3 regions of the Vibrio sp. KMM 9700 genome follow, and region 2 is predicted to be linked to each of the others. Evidence: predicted binding sites of a transcription regulator. Region 2 holds the regulator's gene; each other region holds the start of a gene.
What was found. Region 2 encodes MetJ, which represses methionine synthesis genes. Its sites were predicted from a motif close to TTAGACNTNTANANGTCTAA; they were not measured.
Positions count from the first base shown of each region.

Region 1 (5,475 bases), 200 kb from region 2:
GTACGCGTCGAATGGCGAGGCAAGCCAGTTTGGGTGGTACGTCGCTCTCAAGCTAGCTTACAAATACTTGAAACACTTAACGATCAATTAAGAGATCCGGCTTCAGAAGAAGCACAACAGCCGGAATATGCACAAAATCAATATCGCTCAATCAAGCCTGAACTCTTTATTGCAGTTGGTATTTGTACTCACCTTGGCTGCTCTCCCACTTACCTTCCTGACACCTTTAGCGAGCAAGTGCAAGGGGTGCAATCTGGCTTTTTTTGTCCTTGCCACGGCTCAAAGTTTGATCTAGCTGGACGTGTTTTCCAAGGCGTTCCGGCGCCACTTAATTTGGTGATCCCACCCCATACTTATTTGAGTGACACTAGGATCATTATTGGTGAAGATGATCAAGAAGGAGCAGCTTAATGTCTGGATTACTTGATTGGGTCGAAGCTCGACTCCCTGCAATGAATGCCTATAAAAAGCATTTATCTGAATACCCAATGCCGAAAAACTTTAACTTCTGGTATCTATTTGGCTCTCTTGCCATGCTGGTGCTCGTTAATCAAATTTTGACAGGCATTTGGCTCACCATGAATTACAACCCATCGGCTGAAGGAGCGTTTGCATCGGTTGAATATATTATGCGCGATGTCGAATATGGTTGGCTGCTGCGCTATATGCACTCTACCGGCGCATCGGCATTTTTTGTTGTAATTTATATGCATATGTACCGTGGTTTGATTTATGGCTCTTATCAAAAGCCGCGTGAACTGGTTTGGCTGTTTGGCATGATGATTTTTCTTGTGCTGATGGCGGAAGCCTTTATGGGGTATTTGCTTCCTTGGGGGCAAATGTCCTATTGGGGGGCGCAGGTTATTATTTCACTCTTTGGTGCGATCCCTGTGATTGGTGATGACTTGACGCTTTGGATCCGTGGTGATTATGTTATTTCAGGCGCTACTTTAAACCGCTTCTTTGCGCTACATGTGATTGCTCTGCCGCTTGTATTGGTGCTTTTACTTGCGCTGCATGTCTTGGCGCTGCATGAAGTTGGTTCGAACAACCCTGACGGTATTGATACCAAATTAGCACGCAAAGAAGGCGAACCACCGGCTGAGTCTCAATTTAAGTTTCATGAAGATTTTACTAAGAAATACAATATTATAGACTCTGTTCCTTTCCACCCGTATGGCACAGTCAAAGACATAGTTGGGGTAGGTTTCTTCTTATTCTTCTTCTCTTATGTACTATTTTTTAATCCTGGGATGGGCGGGTATTTCTTGGAAGCGCCAAACTTTGAGGTCGCCAATGCGCTTAAAACGCCAGAGCATATTGCGCCAGTTTGGTATTTCACGCCTTTCTATGCAATTTTACGCGCCGTACCGGATAAGCTCTTGGGCGTTATTGCGATGGGTGCATCGATTGCACTGCTCTTCTTACTGCCGTGGCTAGATCGCTGCAAAGTACGCTCATTCCGTTATCGTAGCAAGCTGCATACGCTCAATATTGCGCAGTTTACTATTGCTTTCATTATCTTAGGCTATTTAGGCGTTCAACCTGCGACACCGACTTATACCCTGATGGCGCGTATCTTTAGCTTGTGTTATTTCATGTTCTTTGTGCTTTTGTTCTTCTACAGCAAAAATGAAAAAACCAAACCATTACCAGAGAGGGTGACGTATAAATGAAAAAGTTATTAATCCTGCTTTTTGTACTTTTACCTTCGTTGGCAACGGCCGCTGGTGGCAATCTTAAGCTCGATGTGGCGAACAATGATCTCACTGACAAGGCGTCACTGCAAAATGGTGCCAAGTTGTTTATGAATTATTGCTTTGCATGTCATTCGACGAAATATCAACGTTATCAAAGGGTCGCACAAGATCTTGAGATTCCAGAAGATATTATGCAGAAGAATTTGATGCCAGATCCGAATGCGAAAATTGGCGATCTGATGGAGAATGCATTACCAGAAGAAGTGGCAGCAAAATGGTTTGGCACAGCGCCACCAGATCTTACTTTAGTGGCTCGGGTGCGTGGCACTGATTGGCTTTATACCTATTTAAGATCTTTTTATGCGGATCCAAGTCGTCCATTTGGGGTGAATAATATTGTTTTCCCAAATGTTGGCATGCCTCATGTGCTTGAAGAGTTACAAGGCACACCGACGGCTGTGTTTGAAACCCATGAAATCGATGGAGTTGAAAAGCAAGTCCCGGTTGCGGTGAAGAGTAACGGGCGCGGTGAAATGACAGCAGAGGAATATGATGATGCAGTGCGTGATATTGTCAATTTCTTAGAGTATTCAGGCGACCCAGTCAAACTTGAACGTCATCGTTTAGGTTGGTGGGTAATGGGCTTTTTAGTCATCTTCACCTTTATAGCTTATCTTCTGAAGAAAGAATATTGGCGCGATGTCCATTAATTAAAACTGAATTTATCGCTAAATATGAGGCGCTGTATCTAGGTTTAGGTACAGCGTTTTTTTGTAGTGCAAAATTTTATCACTAGCTAAGATATAGCAAAATATGTTATCATTTAATGCTAATTTTTTTAATGATGTCAAGATACATCATGTTATTTTTATTTAAGTGTGCTGGAGGGCTCTATGGCTGTAGCTGCCAATAAACGTTCTGTAATGACTCTATTCTCAAGTGCTTCAGATTTATATAGCCACCAAGTTCGTATCGTACTGGCTGAAAAAGGCGTAAGTGCGGAAATTGAACTTGTTGATGAAGCGAACTTACCTGCTGAATTAATCGAATTAAACCCTTATCAAACAGTACCAACGCTAGTTGATCGTGATTTAACGCTTTATCAATCTAATATCATTATGGAATATTTAGATGAGCGTTTTCCGCATCCACCGCTAATGCCTGTCTATCCTGTCTCACGTGGTAAAAGCCGTGTGATGATGCACCGCATCGAAAATAACTGGTACTCACTAGCGAAAAAAATCGAATCTGGCTCTGCAGATGAAGCTGAGCGTGCGCGTCAAAAACTGCGTGGTGACCTACTTTCTCTTGCGCCTATTTTTGCGCAATATGACTACTTCACAACCGAAGAGTTTAGCTTAATCGATTGCTACTTAGCGCCTTTATTGTGGCGTCTACCTAGCTATGGTATCGAATTATCTGGCCCAGGTTCAAAAGAAATTAAAACTTATATGAACCGCGTATTTGAACGTGATTCATTCCTTGCGTCATTAACTGAAGCTGAACGCGAAATGCGTCTCGTGCGTTAATTTAATTTGAAAACGAGTTTGGTTTAGAAAATGCAAGAATTAGAACTAACAGCGAAGCGCCCATATATGCTACGCGGCTTTTATGACTGGATGGCGGATAACGATTTAACGCCACACATTGTTGTAGATGCCACGCTGCCGGGCGTGCGCGTGCCGACTGAGTTTGTTGATGATGGCCAGATTGTGCTAAATATAGCGCAGCGTGCGGTCGGTAATCTTGAATTAAGCAATGATGCAATTACCTTCCATGCGCGTTTTAGTGGTCGTCCTCATTCAGTCTATGTGCCTATGTATGCAGTGATTGCTATCTATGCACGTGAAAATGGCGCAGGCACTATGTTTGAGCCTGAAGAAGCTTATCAAGATATTGAATCTATTGAATTAGAAGAAGCTAGCCAACCAGAAGTCGAAATTGTTGCACTGGATACACAGGCACCAGTTGACGCTTCGGATGATGAGCCTGATCCGGACTCACCACCGCCAAGACCAAGTGGGCGTCCAAGCCTAACTGTCGTCAAATAGTTGGTTTAATATAAAAGATAAGAGGCAGCTCAGTAGGGCTGCTTTTTTTATGCGTAAAATTTAGACTCATTACTCGACAAACTTGCTTTCCTCATATAGTCTAGCTATATAGACGTCTAGATAGCTTATGGAGAAGTAACGATGCCAATTAAGATCCCAGATCAACTACCAGCCAGTGATGTATTGCGCCAAGAAAATATTTTCGTGATGTCGGAAACGCGCGCCATGACACAGATGATACGTCCGCTTAAAGTGTTGATTTTGAATCTAATGCCGAAGAAAATTGAGACCGAAACTCAGTTATTGCGTCTGCTTTCAAATAGCCCGCTGCAGTTAGATATTGAGCTGTTACGCATCGATGATAGACCAAGTAAAAATACCCCAACCGAGCATTTAAATAACTTTTATCGTCAGTTTGAAGCCGTAAAAGGGCGTAACTTTGATGGCTTGATTATTACCGGTGCGCCGCTTGGTTTGGTTCAATTTGAAGATGTTGCCTATTGGGAGCATTTACAAACTATCATGACTTGGGCAGACCGTCATGTGACCTCGACCTTATATATCTGCTGGGCTGCGCAGGCTGGTTTGAAGATTTTATATGATTTGCCGAAACAAACTCGGGATGAGAAATTATCAGGAGTTTACTATCATGAAATCAAAAGTCAGTTTCATCCTTTGCTCCGTGGCTTTGATGACACTTTCGTCGCGCCACATTCGCGTTATGCTGATTTTTCAGCAGATTACCTTTCTGAACACACCAACTTAGAGATTCTAGCCACTTCTGAAGATGCAGGCGTATACCTTGCCACTACGCCAAATAAGCGTCATGTGTTTGTCACAGGTCATCCTGAATATGATGCACATACGCTGCACAACGAGTACATACGCGATCTAGGCGCAGGTTTAGAACCAAGCATGCCAGTGAATTACTATCCGAATGATAATGCCGACAATACCCCGTGCGCGACGTGGCGCAGTCACGGGCATTTATTATTTGCTAACTGGTTGAACTATTGTGTGTACCAGCAAACGCCTTATGACTTGGAACACTTCTCAGAAGATAACTTTACCAAAGATGAGTGATAGTTTTGGCTCTTGGTGATTTTACCTAATCTAGGACAAGATCAAAAAAGGCACTTGAATCAGAGCTATATTTGCGAGATTCAAGTGCCTTTTGTTTGTGCTTTATATCTGTGTGAGCTTAGCTCTTGGTTGTAGTTTCAGACTTATCATCTGAATTGTCATCCGAGATTGCTTGATCAACTTTTGCTAATTCCATTTCTTGCTCAGCTAGTAAAGTCGCCTCAGCTTGCTGCGCTTGCTTCTTTGCAAGTAAATCCTGGTTTTGCTTTTTTTGCTCTTCATATGCTTTGGCTTTATTGATCATAGGCGTAATGGTTGAACCTTGAACCAAGATAGAGAAGACCACGACGGCATAAGTCATCACCATAATAACTTCTTTAACATCAATGCCTTTTGCATCTATAACCATGTGTCCGGATGGAATTGAAAGTGCCATAGCTAATGCAAGGCCACCACGTAAACCACCCCAAGTTAAGATTTTAACTGATTCAGGGTTATAATTACGGAAGCGTTTAAAGCCAATGTATGAGCAGTAAACACTTAAGTAACGTGCAAGTAATACCAATGGTACGGCAATCAGCATCACAATCCAGTCTTCTTTGTGGAATTCAAACAAGAGCATAGACATACCGATAAGCAAG
Region 1 is NZ_CM178589.1:1,075,412-1,080,886, reverse strand. It holds gene petA (ubiquinol-cytochrome c reductase iron-sulfur subunit) at 1-411, shown strand, start outside; gene AC2VOY_RS04775 (cytochrome b) at 411-1,676, shown strand; gene AC2VOY_RS04770 (cytochrome c1) at 1,673-2,410, shown strand; gene sspA (stringent starvation protein SspA) at 2,594-3,229, shown strand; gene sspB (ClpXP protease specificity-enhancing factor) at 3,260-3,751, shown strand; gene metA (homoserine O-succinyltransferase MetA) at 3,893-4,834, shown strand; partial or broken gene AC2VOY_RS04750 (cation:proton antiporter) at 5,121-5,475, opposite strand, start outside.
Region 1: a site for MetJ is predicted at 3,860-3,879, ahead of metA (homoserine O-succinyltransferase MetA). Genes of this name have one in related genera too.

Region 2 (5,475 bases):
CATCTAGCTCAAAGCTTAACATAGCCCCGAAGCCAGTTTGCTGTTTTTTCGCAATCTCATGCCCTGGGTGAGTCTCAAGGCTTGGGTGGTAGACCACTTTGACCATAGGCTCTTGGCACAAAAATGCGAGCAACTCATTTGCCGTTTGTTCATGAGTACGCATACGCGCGCCAAGCGTACGTAGACCACGCAATGTCATATAACTATCAAATGGCGTGCCAGTGGCGCCAATACAGTTGCCCCACCATGCCAATTCATCCGCATCGGCTTGCTCTTTGGCAATCACAACACCACCAATCACATCAGAGTGACCATTGATATATTTAGTTGTCGAGTGAATCACAAAATCAGCACCAAGAGTGAGTGGCTTCTGGTAAATTGGCGTGAGGAACGTATTATCAACAGCAACTTTTGCGCCGACTTGATGCGCTGCTTGGCAGATTTTTTCGATATCGACGACACGCACTAATGGGTTTGATGGCGTTTCAAGCAGAACCAGCTTTGGCTGACGCGCCAATGCCGCGCGAAGCGCTTCTTCATCACTTTGATCAACAAATAAAACTTCAAAGTCACCTTTTTGCGCGCGCGAGTTAAATAAGCGATATGTTCCGCCATAACAATCATGTGGCGCGACAATAATATCACCAGCGCTCACAAAAGCACTTGCCCAAAGGTTTAATGCTGATGTGCCGCAGTTGGTGATCACAGCGCCAGCGCCTTGTTCAAGCTCACTTAATGCTTGCTCAAGTAGGCCTCGATTTGGGTTGCCTGAACGGGTATAATCATATTTAGGTACATCGCCAAACTCAGGGAAAGCATAATTCGTTGATAGATAAATCGGTGGCACGACAGCGTGATATTGCGTATCTGATTCAATGCCTGTACGCACAGCAATCGTACCGCTTGATAATTGGCTAGTTGAATGTGAAGAAGTTGATTCTGGGTGCTTAGGTTGCGTCATGCTAATATCCTTATTGACGTGAGTTTAGGTCTATACTCTATCTATCTCATCTTACTCTACTCTTAGAAAAATAAGACGTCAACACTTCTAGACGTCTAAATGTCTTTACATTTGGCAGTAGATGCCGCTAAAATACCCTTCATTATTTTTAATTCTTTTTATATATAAAGGTGTCTCATGGCCGACTGGAACGGTGATTATATCAGCCCCTATGCCGAACATGGTAAAAAAAGCGAGCAAGTCAAAAAGATCACTGTATCTATCCCTTTGAAAGTATTAAAGATTTTGACCGACGAACGAACTCGTCGTCAAGTTAATAATTTGCGCCATGCAACCAACAGCGAACTTTTGTGTGAAGCTTTCTTGCATGCTTATACTGGTCAGCCACTGCCAACCGATGAAGATTTGCGTAAAGATCGTCCGGATGATTTACCTGCAGAAGTGAAACGTTTGATGACAGAGATGGGAATTGAGTTCGAATCACTCGATGATCATCAAGATTAAGCGTTAAAAGATAAAATTAAGACATTAAAAAGGGAAGCTAAATTCAATCAGCTTCCCTTTTCTATTTTTGCAGACTTAAATCTAAACTAGATTAAGCCATGTAATTTTCAGGCATATCAATACGCGCCACGCCAGAATCAACCGCAGCTTGCGCCACAGCCTTAGCTACGCGAGAAAGCAAACGTGGATCCATAGGTTTTGGAATGATGTAGTCTGTACCAAAGCTTAGCTTATCTACGCCAGATGCTTTTAATACTTCAGCAGGCACTTCTTCTTTCGCCAGTTGGCGAATCGCCTCTACTGCTGCCAGTTTCATTTCATCATTAATTTGGCTTGCACGAACATCCAAAGCGCCACGGAAAATGAACGGGAAACAAATCACGTTATTGACTTGGTTTGGATAATCACTGCGACCTGTACCCATGATCAAATCATCACGAACTTGGTGCGCAAGTGCTGGCTTAATTTCTGGATCTGGGTTTGAACATGCAAACACAATTGGTTTTTCAGCCATAAGTGCAAGTGCTTCTGGTGGTAAAAGATCAGGGCCTGATACACCAAGGAAAAGATCTGCACCTTCAATAACATCCTCAAGCGTACGCTTATCTGTATTGTTGGCAAAAAGCTGCTTATATTCATTTAGATCATCACGACGCGTATGGATCACGCCTTTACGATCAAGCATATAAATTCTTTCACGCTGTGCGCCACATTTAATTAAAAGCTCCATACACGCAACGGCAGCTGCGCCCGCGCCCAAACATACAATCTTAGCTTTAGCTAAATCTTTGCCTTGCAGCTCGATTGCATTAAGCATACCTGCTGCGGTCACAATCGCAGTACCGTGTTGGTCATCATGGAAAACTGGCACATCACAACGCTCAATCAGTTGGCGTTCAATTTCAAAACAATCCGGTGCTTTGATATCTTCAAGATTGATGCCACCAAAGGTATCAGCAATGCTTGCAACTGTATTCACAAACTCTTCAGAAGTGCGGTGCTTGACTTGCAAATCAATCGAGTCAAGGTTTGCAAAGCGTTTGAAAAGTAAAGATTTACCTTCCATAACCGGCTTAGATGCAAGTGGCCCTAAGTTACCTAGACCTAAAATAGCAGTCCCGTTTGAGATCACCGCAACCATGTTGCCTTTGTTGGTATACTTGTATGCATTTTCTGGGTTTTGTGCGATTTCACGTACTGGCTCCGCAACGCCTGGGCTATAAGCAAGAGCGAGATCTTCTACCGTATCGGCAGGTTTAGTTAATGCAACACCTAGCTTACCCGCAATAGGTTTTGCATGATAATCAAGCGCTTTTTGGCGAAATTCTTCATATTGCTTGTCGTCAGACATTTTGTTTTCCTGAGCTTATTAGTGATCTTATCGCTAGATGTGTTTACATATAAACAACACAAAAGATAAGTAATTGTTAAAATGAAAAACTAATCTTAACATAAGAAATATAAAAAAATAGATCTCACAAATCAGCAGCAAAAGAAAAGCGCAAAGAAATTGAGTAGGAATAAATAAAGAGGAGGAAAAAGATGAAAAGGTAAGATCAAAAAAGGACACCGCAGTGCCCTTCTTTTTCGAAAACCAAATGAGAATCAAAAGAAACAATTTGGCTTTCTAAGCATAAACGCTTATTTGCTGCTAAGAGCACCGAAACGTTTGTTAAAGCGATCAACACGGCCGCCTGTATCTACGATACGTTGCTTACCAGTGTAGAACGGGTGACATTTGTCACATACGTCTAGGTTGATTTCTTCTTTAGCTAGAGTTGAGCTGAACTCGAACTCGTTACCGCAAGAACAAGTAGCTTTAACAGCTTTGTATTCTGGGTGGATACCTGATTTCATGGGAAAACCTCAAATTGGGCCGCATCGCTATCTAGCTCTACACTAGACACCATACGTTATTTACAAAAAAGATATGCAAGCACATCATCAAGGGTGCATATACTAAAGAAACTTATGCCAAGGATCAACAAGTTTGCTTGATTTTTCATCTTTTTTTGAGTCTTTAAGAAAAATCAATTGGTTGAAATATGCCATCGTTTTCGATTTGTCTCCTATTTTTCTATCTTCTCGTATAAAGAGAGAAAAAGCTTTAGATAAATTTCATTATTTACCTGATCCGCACATTGATTTAAGATCAAACGCCTTGCTAACGAGAAAAGAGCCCATATGTTGCCCCAAATTGCCCGAGTAGCCCTGCCTGTTCCTTTGGATAAATGCTTTGATTATCTTATCCCTGCGCATCTATCCATCGTCATTGGTGGCCGTGTTTTGGTGCCTTTTGGTCGTCAAAAGCTCGTCGGCATTGTTATTGAACGCACTCATGAGTCTGATTTTGATATCAATAAGCTCAAGGCGATTTCGCAAAGCTTAGATAATCAGCCGCTTTGGCCAACCAAGCTATTCGATCTTTTAAAATGGTCGAGCCAATATTATCAATACCCACTTGGTGAGACGCTTGCTGGCGCTCTTCCCGGCGCATTGCGCAAAGCCAAGCCTGCCAGTTTTGCGGCAATTAAAACTTGGCAAATCACCTCCCTTGGTCAAAAAGCATTAGCTCAGGGCCTAGGACGTGCGCATCAACAAGAGCGAGCGCTACGCGCCTTAATGGATGCGCCTGCCTCACATGATAGCCTGCTGGCTCAAGAGATAAGCTCGACCACGCTCAAAGCGCTAGAGGGCAAATTCTTTATTGAATCCGTGCAAGTCGAACTCAAACCTAGCCAATGGCCAAGCCAAGTCTTACGCGATACAGGTTTGCAATTAAATCAAGATCAAGCGATTGCCGTGGCTAGCATTAATCAAGCAAGTGGCTTTCATGCCTATTTATTAGATGGCGTAACCGGCTCAGGCAAAACCGAAGTTTATTTAAATATCATCGAAAAGGTACTAAGCGAGGGTAAACAAGCGCTTGTGTTAGTGCCTGAAATTGGCTTAACACCGCAGACAATTAACCGCTTTAAACGCCGTTTTATGGTTGAAGTGGATGTGATTCACTCAGGCCTGAATGAAACCGAGCGCTTACATGCTTGGCTCAATGCAAAACAAAAACGGGCCGGGATCATCATAGGTACACGCTCGGCTCTGTTCACCCCTTTTACTGATTTAGGTATCATTATTGTCGATGAAGAACATGATGCTTCTTATAAACAGCAAGATAGCCTGCGTTATCATGCGCGCGATCTGGCTGTCATGCGTGCGCACCGTGAAGGCATACCTATCGTGCTCGGCTCTGCAACCCCATCCATTGAAACCATCTATAATGCTGAGCAAGGTAAATATCATTATCTCAACCTTTCTCAGCGCGCGGGGAAAGCAAACCCTGCCACGCATCAAGTAATGGATATTAAAGGCGTCTATTTAGAATCAGGTTTGTCCGCACCTTTAATCGCGCAAATGCGTCAACATTTAAACGCTGGCAACCAAGTCCTACTGTTTTTAAACCGTCGTGGCTTCTCGCCTGCCCTAATGTGCCACGAATGCGGTTGGATAGCCGAATGTAAGCGCTGTGATGCTTATTATACGTATCACCAAGGCCATCGAGCGATTCGTTGCCATCATTGCGGCAGCGAGCATCCTGTACTGCATCAATGCCAAGGTTGTGGTTCGACTCAACTGGTTTCTGTCGGTGTCGGCACAGAGCAGCTCGAAGATAAGCTCGGGGAGTTATTCCCAGAATTTAGCACTATACGCATAGATAGGGACAGCACGCGACGCAAAGGTAGTTTTGAAGCTGCGATTGACGAGATCCATCAAAACAAACATCAGATTTTAATTGGCACTCAAATGCTCGCCAAGGGGCATCACTTTCCGAATGTGACCTTGGTTGGCTTGTTGGATATAGATTCTGCGCTATATAGCAGTGATTTTCGCGCCGCCGAGCGCCTTGCCCAATTATTTATTCAAGTCGCAGGACGTGCGGGACGAGCAAGTAAAGCAGGTCATGTCGTATTGCAAACCCATCACCCTGAACATAGTTTGCTGCAAACACTGAT
Region 2 is NZ_CM178589.1:1,275,707-1,281,181, forward strand. It holds gene AC2VOY_RS05685 (O-succinylhomoserine (thiol)-lyase) at 1-961, opposite strand, end outside; gene metJ (met regulon transcriptional regulator MetJ) at 1,139-1,465, shown strand; gene AC2VOY_RS05695 (malic enzyme-like NAD(P)-binding protein) at 1,557-2,816, opposite strand; gene rpmE (50S ribosomal protein L31) at 3,107-3,322, opposite strand; gene priA (primosomal protein N') at 3,650-5,475, shown strand, end outside.

Region 3 (5,475 bases), 210 kb from region 2:
GGTGAACATAGTGACAAAAATAACCAAACCAAAGCCGTCATTGAAGAGAGATTCCCCTTCAATTTGAGTCGAAATACGTTGTGGTGCATGCAGTTTCTTAACAATCGCAAGTACTGCAATCGGGTCGGTTGGAGAAATCAAAGCGCCAAATAATAGGCAGTAGATTAAATCAAAAGGAATCGCGAGTAATTGAAAAATAAAGTACAGCGCAAAGCCGATAAAGAAAGTTGAGAAGAGGGTTGCACCTAATGCGAGCCCTGCAATTTCCCATTTTTGATCTCTAAAATGCGGCAGCTTAATTGCCAGTGCGCCACCAAAGAGTAAGAATCCTAAAATACCGTTTAAGAGAAATTCTTCAAAATTAATCGAGTCGATGGTCTCTGTTGCAATTTGAGTGAGGCTAAACCAGCCATTTTGACCTGCAATCAATATAAATAGAGACAACATCATCGAACCAGCTGTAATCGCAATCGTGGTTTGAAGGCGACCAAATTTGCTGTTTATAAAAGCTATCAGCATGGCTGCGGCTGATAGAAAACAAAGCGTATGATAAACGGACATAGCAAGACCTTAGATAATGGAGTTGGTTGTATACCTAAGTAACTTCAATCGATAGGCGAAGCCTTAACCTGAAGTCACTTGGGTATAAAGTATTGTTACAAATTGTAAGTTTATAATTTTCGACTGCTTAGACCTAAAGATCAATCTATTTTTGTAAGACAGTGCGTCTTAATCCCAAGTATTAATTATTCTAGCGGGAAAGTTGGGATAAAATAGATGTTAAATGTAAATATGCTCAAAATTTATTCTATCTTAGTTTTGGTTTACTTCACTAGCCACAAATCAAATTCTTTTGATTTAAACTAACTTTTGTTTATCTTTGATTTAAAATCGGTTCAGATCTAAAGTTATTTAGACGTCTAGATTTCTATATTGATTTATCAAAAAGGTGTGATAGGATGAATTATCACCATGACGCACGGACAGCGAGGTAAGAATACCGTGGCACAAGTTTTTAACGATTCCAATATGAAAACGCATCCTATCGCCCAAGCGCTAGAAAAACGCATTCTTATTATAGATGGCGGGATGGGCACTATGATCCAAGGCCATAAACTTGAAGAAGCAGACTATCGTGGTCAGCGCTTTCAAGACTGGCATTGTGATCTTAAAGGTAACAATGACTTACTTTCTCTCACCCAACCACAGCTGATCCAATCTATCCATGAAGATTATTTAGCAGCTGGCGCTGATATTCTCGAAACCAACACCTTTAACTCGACTAGCATCGCAATGGCCGATTATGATATGAGCGAGTTAAGTGCTGAGATTAACTTGGAATCAGCCAAGCTTGCGCGTGCTGCTGCAGATAAATATACAGCTCTAACGCCTGAAAAGCCGCGTTATGTGGCCGGTGTCCTCGGCCCAACCAACCGTACTTGTTCAATTTCACCAGATGTGAATGATCCCGGCTACCGTAATATAGATTTTGATACTTTATCAGAGGCTTATCAAGAATCGACGCGCGCACTGATTGAAGGTGGCGCTGATCTTATTTTAATCGAAACTATTTTTGATACTTTGAATGCCAAAGCTTGTGCCTTTGCGGTGGAAACTGTCTTCGAAGAGCTAGGTTATAAGCTACCTGTCATGATTTCAGGTACGATTACCGATGCCTCTGGCCGTACTTTATCCGGTCAAACTACCGAAGCTTTTTATAATGCCTTACGTCATGTGCAGCCGCTATCTTTTGGCCTCAACTGCGCCCTTGGGCCTGATGAATTGCGTCAATATGTTGAAGAGCTATCGCGCATTGGAGAAGGCTTCGTTTCTGCGCACCCAAATGCTGGGTTGCCAAATGCTTTTGGTGAATATGATCTTGGCGCCGAAGAAATGGCGGAGCATATTAAAGAGTGGGCGCAGGCGGGTTTTCTAAACCTTGTTGGCGGCTGCTGCGGAACCACGCCTGAGCATATAAAAGCCATGAGCGAGGCTGTGTCTGGGGTTGCGCCACGAAAACCTGCGACACTCACCACTGCTTGTCGTTTATCTGGCCTTGAGCCTTTGACAATCGAAAAAGACTCTCTTTTTGTGAATGTCGGTGAACGTACCAATGTTACGGGTAGTGCGCGATTTAAGCGTTTGATAGTCAATGAAGAATATGATGAGGCGCTTGACGTTGCGCGTCAGCAAGTTGAAAATGGCGCCCAGATCATCGATATCAACATGGATGAAGGCATGCTTGATGCTAAAGCCGCGATGGTGCGCTTTTTAAATCTATGTGCAAGTGAACCTGAGATCTCCAAAGTTCCTGTGATGGTGGATTCCTCTAAGTGGGATATTATCGAGGCAGGCCTGAAATGCATTCAAGGCAAAGGCATCGTTAACTCGATCTCGCTTAAAGAAGGTGAAGAAAACTTTATTGCTCAAGCCAAACTTGTACGTCGTTATGGCGCAGCTGTGATTGTGATGGCGTTTGATGAAGCGGGGCAAGCGGATACTCGTGAACGTAAATTTGAGATTTGTAAGCGCGCGTATAAGATCTTAGTCGAACAAGTAGGCTTCCCACCTGAAGATATTATTTTCGATCCAAACATTTTTGCAATTGCGACAGGGATTGATGAGCATAATAACTATGCTGTTGATTTCATTGAAGCGGTTGCGGATATCAAACAAAACTTACCGCATGCGATGATCTCCGGTGGGGTCTCGAATGTGTCGTTCTCATTTCGTGGCAATAACTATGTGCGTGAAGCGATTCATGCTGTCTTCTTATATCACTGCTTTAAAAACGGCATGGATATGGGGATTGTTAACGCAGGTCAGCTTGAGATTTATGACAATGTTCCCGAAAAACTGCGTAACGCGGTCGAAGATGCAGTCCTAAACCGCCGTGATGATGCGACTGAACGTTTGCTTGATGTTGCCGAAGAGTATCGTAGCAATGCCGTCGGTAAAGCCGATGATCCGGCGGCACTCGAATGGCGCACTTGGCCGGTTCGAAAACGCCTTGAGCATGCGCTAGTAAAAGGCATCACTGAATTTATCGTTGAAGATACAGAAGAAGCGCGCGCCCAAAGTGCCAAGCCACTTGAAGTTATCGAAGGCCCGCTGATGGATGGCATGAATGTGGTTGGCGATCTCTTCGGTGAAGGGAAAATGTTCTTGCCGCAGGTGGTGAAATCTGCTCGCGTCATGAAGCAAGCTGTGGCTTATCTTGAGCCTTATATCGATGCGGAAAAACAAGTCGGTCAAACCAATGGTAAGATCTTACTCGCGACGGTTAAAGGCGACGTGCACGATATCGGAAAAAACATTGTTGGCGTTGTTCTACAATGTAATAACTATGAAATCATCGACTTAGGCGTTATGGTGTCAGCGGAGAAAATCCTCCAAGTCGCTCGTGATGAAAAGGTCGATATTATTGGTCTGTCAGGGCTTATTACCCCATCACTCGATGAAATGGTGCATGTTGCCAAAGAAATGGAGCGTCAAGGCTTTGATTTGCCTCTATTAATTGGTGGCGCAACGACATCAAAGGCGCACACTGCGGTTAAAATTGAGCAAAATTACTCGCAACCTGTAGTGTATGTGAATAATGCGTCACGTTCGGTTGGGGTCTGCTCAGCACTCTTATCTGAGACGCAAAAGCCTGCTTTTGTTGAAAAACTGCAAGCAGATTATGACATTGTGCGTGAGCAACATGCGCGTAAAAAACCGCGTACGCCGCCAGTGACTATAGAAGTTGCTCGCGAAAATGCATTTAAAACCGATTGGCAAACTTACACGCCGCCAGTACCCAAGCAAACTGGAATACAAGTTTATCAAGATGTGTCCGTTGCAACCTTGCGTGAATACATTGACTGGACACCATTTTTCTTAACTTGGGGGTTGATGGGCAAATATCCTGCGATCTTAAAACATGAAGAAGTCGGTGAAGAAGCTGGGCGTTTATTTAAAGATGCGAACGATTGGTTAGATAAAATCGAAGCCGAAGGTATGCTCAAAACAGCTGGTGTGTGTGGTCTGTTCCCTGCAAACTCAAATGGTGATGACATTGAAGTTTACGCGGATGAGTCCCGAGACGAGGTGATTGAATGCCTGCATCATTTACGTCAGCAAACTAAAAAACCAAGAGGTGCGAACTATTGCTTGTCTGACTTTGTGGCGCCAAAAGCAAGTGATAAGCAAGACTGGATTGGCGCATTTGCAGTGACAGGTGGTATAGGTGAGCGTGAACTAGCCGATGACTTTAAAGCCAAAGGCGATGATTACAACGCCATTATGGTGCAAGCTGTGGCGGATCGCCTAGCAGAAGCCTTTGCGGAATATTTACATCAAGAAATGCGCATTAAAATTTGGGGTTATAGTCCAGATGAAAGCCTTTCCAATGATGATTTGATCCGTGAGAAATACCAAGGTATACGCCCAGCACCAGGTTATCCAGCCTGCCCTGAACATACAGAAAAACAAGCGATTTGGGATTTACTTGATGTTGAAACCCGCATTGGCATGCAACTGACAACAAGCTATGCCATGTTCCCAGGCGCATCGGTTTCGGGTTGGTATTTCTCTCACCCAGAGTCGCGTTATTTTGCAGTTGCGCAAATTCAACAAGACCAAGCGCAAGATTATGCCAAGCGCAAAGGCTGGGATGACGTGGAAATGGAAAAATGGTTAGGGCCAAATCTGAATGCTTAATTAGTATTTAACTAAATCTATAACCAGCAAACAATCTAAAAGCTCAGATCGATATAAGATCTGGGCTTTTTTTCATTCCATCTTTGGCATAAAAACGATAATGACTTGACCTGTGTGTTAGACATATGTTTTAGACTGTCTTTATGCTGTCATGATTTTGAATCCTTTATATAGATAAAGAGGTGCTTATGGGATGTTGTAATCAACCACCAAAAGGTGGTGGTGACTTAAAACTAGGCTTAAAAGTCTTTGCTGTGATGATGCTTGTGGTCGCGTTATTAGTGATCTTTTTTGGCTAACTCAAGGGGCATTTATGTATACCAAAGAACTCGCAAACGCAGCTCAAGTGAGCTTAGATACAGTGCGTTTTTATACCCGTAAGGGCCTGCTTTCGCATGTTAAAGATCCGGATAATGGTTATAAAATTTATGATCAACAAGCGCTCCATCGACTCAAGTTTATAACCGGCGCACGTGCGTTAGGCTTTAGCGTCAGTGAAATTGAGCAGATCATTGATACCTCAAATAAAGGTCATTCACCTTGCCCTGATGTGCGTGAATTGATGGCACAAAAAATTTATGAGACAGAACAACGAATTAGACAAATGCAAACCGAACTCACGCAAATGAAGACGGCCTTTAATACATGGCAATCACAAGCGGATGGCCAACCAAATGGAAAGAGTATTTGCTGTCTCATCGAAACTTGGCAACAAGAGCAGCAAGATAAGGAGTAAAAATGGCAGAGCAAATAGTTTATTTATCCGGTGTTCGT
Region 3 is NZ_CM178589.1:1,069,596-1,075,070, reverse strand. It holds partial or broken gene AC2VOY_RS04750 (cation:proton antiporter) at 1-561, opposite strand, end outside; gene metH (methionine synthase) at 1,030-4,701, shown strand; gene AC2VOY_RS04740 (MerR family DNA-binding protein) at 5,015-5,437, shown strand; gene AC2VOY_RS04735 (heavy metal translocating P-type ATPase) at 5,440-5,475, shown strand, end outside.
Region 3: a site for MetJ is predicted at 913-932, ahead of metH (methionine synthase). Genes of this name have one in related genera too.